Linked DNA regions of Glaciimonas sp. PCH181. The protein of the gene in region 1 interacts with the protein of each later gene in a pairwise test. Links are inferred from orthologs where the notes say so. Each region holds a gene or a part of one and is shown in the gene's direction. Other genes may lie near its edges. The genes, in order: C7W93_RS23360 and C7W93_RS10325.

Region 1 (3,224 bases):
CCGGCCAACCGGATTGGGGCAGCGTACAGATTCACTATATCGGCACGCCTATTGATCAAGAAGGTTTACTTAAGTATTTGATCAGTTTTCGTGACCATAACGAATTCCATGAGCAATGCGTTGAACGCATTTTCATGGATATCATGCAACACTGCGCCCCGCAAAAGCTTTCGGTCTATGCGCGTTATACCCGTCGAGGCGGATTAGACATCAATCCGTGGCGCTGCAACTTTTCTGGACCACCGCCGTCCAATCTGCGTCAAGCGCGTCAATAACACCTATTGGCGCGCAGTTTTTTTGCCAAAATAGTTATAAAAAAACATTTTCCGCACCGGTTCGGTTTGCGCGAGCGCGCACGCCTGCCAGCTGGCATTTGCCGCGCGAAAACATTATTTTTTAACATTCCCTATACGTCTTACGAGTCCGATATGCCCCGAAAATTTCTTTCATCCTGCCTGGCAGCCCTTACCACTTTTCTGTTGCTGTCGACAGCGTATGCGCAAGAAACTACTACTGAACCAGCCAGCACGAACAGCACTACCGGCAGCGTCGGCTGGTGGCAACAAACAAAAGACCGGCTCGGCAATATCGCCGACAATGGCGCTGAAGAAGTCTATCTTTCCGGTTATGCCTATCATGGCCGCAATACTTACACACCAGAGCGCATTAGAGAACTAAACGAGAAGGCTTGGGGTATCGGCGGCGGGCGTACCTTCCGAAACGCTGATGGAAACGACGAATCACTCTATTTTTTCGGCATCCGCGATTCCCATTTCAAACCGCAATTGATGGCTGGCTACGCTTACGAATGGGTCTTTAATGTCCCTAAAACGCCGCTTGAAGTCAGCGCTGGTTACACCGCCATGCTGGTGAGCCGTCAGGATTACTTCGGCGGATTTCCATTTCCACTACCTTTGCCTCTGGCTGGCATCGGAACAAAAAAAGCTAAATTGATGGTGTCTTACGTGCCGCGCCTTTCAGGAAACAAAGGTAACGGTGACGTTTTGCTGATATTTGCACGCTTCCAAGTTCAATAGAGCGCAGGCCTATCGTTACTTAGCCATTTTGCAATAACTAATCCGTCGAAGTTTGGCTCGGTCCATCAGGGAATCGCATAAAATAAACGAAATAATCCCCTATTTCGCTGCGATTCTGCGCAGCAGGCAGACTCTTGAGTGCTAGGCACCAAATTCAGGCCTATAATTCTGCTCAAGATCCCTATGATGCAAAAAACCACTTCGTAAAATGACTAATCTTGCAAAAATCCTGCCAGCACAAAATATCGTGCTGGATTTGGAAGTTTCCAGTAAAAAACGTGCCTTCGAGCAAGCTGGACTAATTTTCGAAAACAACTGCGGCATTGCCCGTTCCACCGTTTCCGATAACCTGTTTGCACGTGAGCGCCTGGGGTCTACCGGCCTTGGTCACGGCGTCGCCGTACCGCACGGGCGGGTTAAAGGTTTAAAGGCGCCGCTAGCAGCTTTTGTTCGACTGGCACAGCCGATTCCGTTTGAATCGCCGGATGGCGAACCGGTTAGTTTGCTGGTATTTTTGCTAGTCCCGGACAACGTGACGCAGCATCATTTGGAAATCCTTTCCGAAGTCGCTGAAATGTTCTCTAGCGATGCTTTCCGCGATATTCTCAATACCGATCCTGAGCCACTTTCAGTACATGCAAGGCTGGTGACATGGCAGCCGATGAATACCGAAAATGCATCCTAAAATACGGCAAAATACGCCATAATCGATTAGCCCAAAAAGTCTGGGATGACATTTCGACTCACTTAGCGATTAGCGACTAGCAGAACGCACCTCGACCTTTCTTATGCCCTCAAGCACTCCGCTCTCCATTCAACAACTCTACGAAGACAATCGCGAATCGTTGCAGCTAGGCTGGTTTGCCGGCTTCCCCGGTGGCGAGCGATTGATTTCGGGTGATGCGGCATCCGCTGCTGATCAGGTCGGCCATCTGAATTTGATCCATCCCGGACGAATTCAAGTGTTTGGACATCAAGAAACCCAATACTACAAACGCCTGTCCGAAACCTCGCGGGCCTATCAAACCTCAGAATTAGTGGCTGGCGTGCCGCCCGCATTTATCATCGCGCAAGGATTGGCAACGCCGCCCGATATTCTGGAAGTCTGCGACGAAAAAAATATTCCTTTATTTTCGACGCCGTTGCCCGCAGCGCAAGTGATCGATTATCTGCGTGTATATCTGTCCAAGAAACTGGCGCAGCGTATTACGATGCACGGCGTTTTCATGGACGTGCTTGGCGTCGGCGTCCTGATCACTGGCGAATCCGGTCTGGGTAAAAGCGAACTAGGATTGGAACTGATCTCGCGTAGTCATGGTTTAGTCGCCGATGATGCCGTCGAATTTGCAAGAATTGCGCCCAACATGATCGAGGGACGCTGCCCGCCGCTGCTGCAGAATTTGTTAGAAGTACGCGGCCTTGGCTTGCTTGATATCAAAACCATCTTCGGCGAAACTGCGGTCCGTCGCAAAATGCGCCTGAAACTGATCGTGCATTTGGTACGCCGCGCAACACTCGAAGAAAACTACGAACGTCTGCCGCTCGATGCCCACTACGATGATGTGCTGGGCTTACCTGTTCGCAAAGTGATCATTCCTGTCGCAGCCGGTCGCAATATCGCGGTATTGCTCGAAGCAGCGGTGCGCAACACTATTCTGCAATTACGCGGGATTGATACCCTCAAAGACTTCATTGCGCGTCAGCGCGCAGTGATGGATAGCGAGAGCGATATCTACTAACCGTAGTGCAACAATTGTGCATCTGACAGTCATAATAAAATGGCCCATCGATAATTTTCGATGGGCCATTTTTTTGCAATCCAGATAATAATGGCCTTGTCATTGCTCTGAAATTAATAGACTTTATAAGAGAACAATTTTGGGTAATTTAAGCGCGTATTTCGCTAGCAAATAACGGCAATGTTCAGCCAATTTTTTCATAAACCGTACTTCAAAACAACTGTTACGGTATGATAAGTCCATGCGCATAATTCTCATCACCGGTATTTCCGGCTCTGGCAAATCAGTCGCCCTGCGCGTTCTTGAGGACGCTGGCTATTTCTGTGTCGACAATCTGCCGCCGACATTACTCCGCGAACTAGTTGCAACCCGCATCAATGAAGGCGTGCAAATGCTCGCTGTGGCGACCGATGCACGCAGTGCCGATTCGTTAGCTGGCTTGCCTTCC
Region 2 (3,768 bases), on another replicon or contig:
ACTGTGTCTGGCTGTCACCGCAACATGGATGCCGTGTTGAGATTGACTATTTTTGTGGGGACGACCTGGGTAATCTGCGTTGCGTGTTTCGTTGGTGCGAATTGTGTGATTGGTATTCACCATCGCGCTGAGCGATTTATTAGTTCTGGTTGATTCCGTTTGTGAGGAGGGGATTAGTTGGGTCGCTATCGTACATTTAATTAGTAACTTGGTGAGGTTATGCGTCTGGTGCGGGGCTGGCTTCAAATTTGCGGAGCAATTATGGATACGATTAATTTCGGCGCATCTGGCGTTTTTCTTAGCGGTTTTACGGGCTTTTCCTGCTGTTGTGTTGCTGTAGTCAGAATGATCAATGTAAGTGGCGGAATATGTTGAGATGGCGCCTGGCATTTTTTCCTTATTTGTTTTTGAGGACGGTAATTGGTCGCCGGTCCTCAATGTTGTGGGGGATGTCGATAGTTTATGTGAAGGGTATTGCACAACTATCAGCGTAGTTAAGATTGGATCAAAGTAGTTTGGTTCGTTTTAATTCCTGAATAGCCGACACGCTCCAATATGCCGCTCCGATGTTTTTACCCAACACAAATTTCACAATTAAAAACTCCCTAAAACTAAGTAAGAAAAACCTGCAATTTAACTCTACAATTGATATTACTAACCCTAGTAAAAAACGCCCAAAAATCAAATGTCCTCCAACCATCCCGGCAACGATCAGCGTCCCGATCCTGACGCCTTGCTAGCGCGCATGCAAGCCGCACAAAATCTCGCAACGCGTGGCAAATTACGGATTTATTTCGGTGCATCCGCCGGAGTAGGAAAAACCTACGCCATGCTGACCGCCGCCCATAAACTCCAAGCCGAAGGGCGAGAAGTATTAGCAGGGGTCATTGAAAGCCACGGCAGAGTCGATACCGCCGGACTTCTCACCGGTCTGACGACTTTGCCGCTAAAACAGCTTTCTTATCGTGATAAACAATTACCCGAATTTGATCTCGATGCCGCGCTGGAACGTAAGCCGTCGTTAATATTGGTCGATGAACTGGCGCATTCCAACGCACCCGGTTCACGCCATCCCAAGCGCTGGCAGGATGTCGAAGAATTGCTCAGCGCAGGCATCGACGTATTTACCACTCTTAACGTTCAGCATCTGGAAAGCCTGAACGATGTCGTCGGCGGCATCACTGGTATTCGCGTTGCCGAAACCCTGCCCGATACTGTCTTCGATGCCGCCGACGAAGTGGTGCAAGTCGACGTTCCTGCCGATGAATTGCTGGCCCGATTACGGCTAGGAAAAGTCTATAAGCAGCCGCAAGCAGAACGCGCGTCTCGCAATTTTTTTCGCAAAGGCAATTTGATTGCATTGCGAGAATTGGCTTTGCGCCGTACCGCCGATCGCTTGCAAGGCGATGTGCAGGCCTATCGCATTGAAAAATCAATCGGCACCGTCTGGCAAACCGACGCCGCATTGCTTGCCTGCATCGGCCCGACGATTAACGCCGAGCATGTGATTCGCAGTACCGCGCGGCTGGCGACCCAATTGAATACCGAATGGCGCGCTGTGTATGTCGAAACACCGCGCTTGCAGCGGCTGCCATCGGCGCGGCGCGAGGCAATTTTAGAAACGCTTAAATTGGCACAGGCGCTGGGGGCAACGACGGCGGTGTTGTCGGGGGGCGATGTCGCCAAGGTGATTACGGATTTTGCCCGCAGTAATAATATTTCTAAAATCATCGTCGGACGTAGTCAGCATTACGGCCAATGGCGCTGGCAGGCGCTCTGGTCTTCGCAAAGCAATTTCGCGGCAAAACTGGCTGCCGAGGCCAAGGATATCGATCTGATCGAAATCGGTCAGCCGGCGATCCGTGCGGTGGGCAAGGGCGGTTCTGTCACTGCCTCGACCGAGCGTTATTCTGTCAAGCCAAAGCAGCTACTTGGTAAGGCCGGGGTATGGGGCTATGGGTGGGCAATTGCGGCCACTATTTTGGTGACGTTATTGGCGACGCCGATATTGCCCTACTTCGATTTGGCGAATATCGTAATGCTGTATTTGTTGGCAGAAATATTGATCGCGGTGCGCTTTGGACGCGGCCCGGCGATGACCGTGGCATTTTTAAGTATTGCGTCGTTTGATTTCTTTTTTGTGCCGCCGCGATTCTCATTTGCGGTCAGTGATTTTCAGTATTTGATGACGTTTGGCGTGATGCTGGCGGTGGGTTTGATCATCACGCATTTAACAACCGGTTTGCGGTATCAGGCCCGTGTCGCGTCGCATCGGGAGGCACGCTCGCGGGCATTGTTTGAGTTCTCTCGGGAGCTAGCCGGGGCGCTGCAAACTGAGCAGGTATTTGAGACTAGTCGAACATTTTTGCAACGCACTTTTAATGCGCAGACGCTGTTGCTGGTCCCGGATATGGACGGGCGTTTACAGGTGGCTGGCACGCAAAATGACATTCGTTCTGATGATAGCGATCATCAATCTTTAGATATCGGTATTGCGCAATGGGCGTTTGATAATGCGAAGAATGCGGGGATTGGGACCGATACATTACCGGCTAGTAATTATCTTTATTTGCCATTGATTGCGCCGATGCGCACGCGTGGCGTGTTGGCGATTTTGCCGCATAGTCGTCGCTGGATTTTGATTCCCGAGCAGCAGCAGCAACTGTATACTTTTGGCGCATTGGCAGCGATCGCGTTAGAGCGTGTGCATTATGTCGAGGTGGCGCAGGATGCGTTGATCAAGATGGAATCGGAGCGTTTGCGGAACTCATTATTGTCAGCGTTGTCGCATGATTTGCGCACGCCGTTGACGGCGTTGATTGGCTTGTCGGAGTCGTTGGTGTTGGCTAAGCCGCCGTTGCAAAGCGCACAGCAGGGCCTGGCAATTGCGTTGCATGATGAGACGTTGCGGATGAGCGCGTTGGTGACGAATTTGCTGGATATGGCGCGGATACAAAGTGGGGAAGTGAAGTTGAATTTGCAGTGGCAGCCGTTTGAAGAAGTCGTGGGTAGCGCGTTGCGCGCCAGCGCTTCTGCATTGGGTGGACATACTGTGGAGACGCACGTTGCGCATACGTTGCCGCTGGTTCGGTTTGATGCTGTGCTGATTGAGCGGGTGTTGTGTAATTTGCTGGAAAATGCAGCAAAATATGCGCCGCTTTCTTTCTCGCCGTTGGCGGGTACGATTGATTTATCAGCGGTGGTGACGGGGCGGTTTTTGTCGGTGACTGTTTCGGATCATGGGCCGGGATTGCCGGTCGGCATGGAGGAGGCGATATTCGATAAGTTCACCCGTGGTGAACGTGAATCCGCCAAGCCGGGGGTTGGGTTGGGGTTGGCGATTTGCCGCGCCATTGTGGAGGCGCATGGTGGGACTATTCATGCGCGTGGGGGGGGAAGTTTGCATCCTGATTTGCATGCCGCTGCTGGTGCGGATGCTGATGCAAATACGGGCGCTGCATTTACCTTTACCATTCCGTTGGGTGTGCCGCCTAGCATGCCGGAGCCGGAAGAAGGTGAGTTTAATCCGGTTGATTTATCTAACTAACTATTTATCATGAGTGCATCTCAGCCTGTTGCTATTTTGGTCGAAGACGAGCCGCAAATTCGTCGTTTTGTGCGTGCTGCCCTGGAGGATGAGGGGTGGCAAATTTATGAGGCGGATACGATGCACCGGGGGTTGATTGATACCGGGACGCGGAAGCCTAATTTAATTATTTTGGATCTTGGTTTGCCGGATGGCGATGGGATCGATTTTATTCTTGATGT

The links.
Region 2: the proteins of C7W93_RS23360 (region 1) and C7W93_RS10325 interact in binary tests that used the Escherichia coli proteins (3 or more experiments, as listed by UniProt). The link is inferred for Glaciimonas sp. PCH181 from one-to-one orthologs.

The regions. Positions count from the first base shown.
Region 1 is NZ_PYFP01000006.1:51,898-55,121, forward strand. Bases 84-2,983 are described here. They hold C7W93_RS23360 (PTS sugar transporter subunit IIA), read left to right. Parts: upstream 84-1,245; coding sequence 1,246-1,722; downstream 1,723-2,983. Other genes in these bases: queF (NADPH-dependent 7-cyano-7-deazaguanine reductase QueF), read left to right, coding at 84-275; C7W93_RS23355 (hypothetical protein), read left to right, coding at 429-1,037; hprK (HPr(Ser) kinase/phosphatase), read left to right, coding at 1,826-2,776. Also shown: more of queF, read left to right, coding at 1-83; RNase adapter RapZ, read left to right, coding at 3,018-3,224. UniProt on the Escherichia coli protein: Seems to have a role in regulating nitrogen assimilation.
Region 2 is NZ_PYFP01000001.1:2,240,474-2,244,241, reverse strand. Bases 304-3,747 are described here. They hold C7W93_RS10325 (DUF4118 domain-containing protein), read left to right. Parts: upstream 304-685; coding sequence 686-3,547; downstream 3,548-3,747. Other genes in these bases: kdpE (two-component system response regulator KdpE), read left to right, coding at 3,557-3,747. Outside these bases: more of kdpE, read left to right, coding at 3,748-3,768. UniProt on the Escherichia coli protein: Member of the two-component regulatory system KdpD/KdpE involved in the regulation of the kdp operon. KdpD may function as a membrane-associated protein kinase that phosphorylates KdpE in response to environmental signals.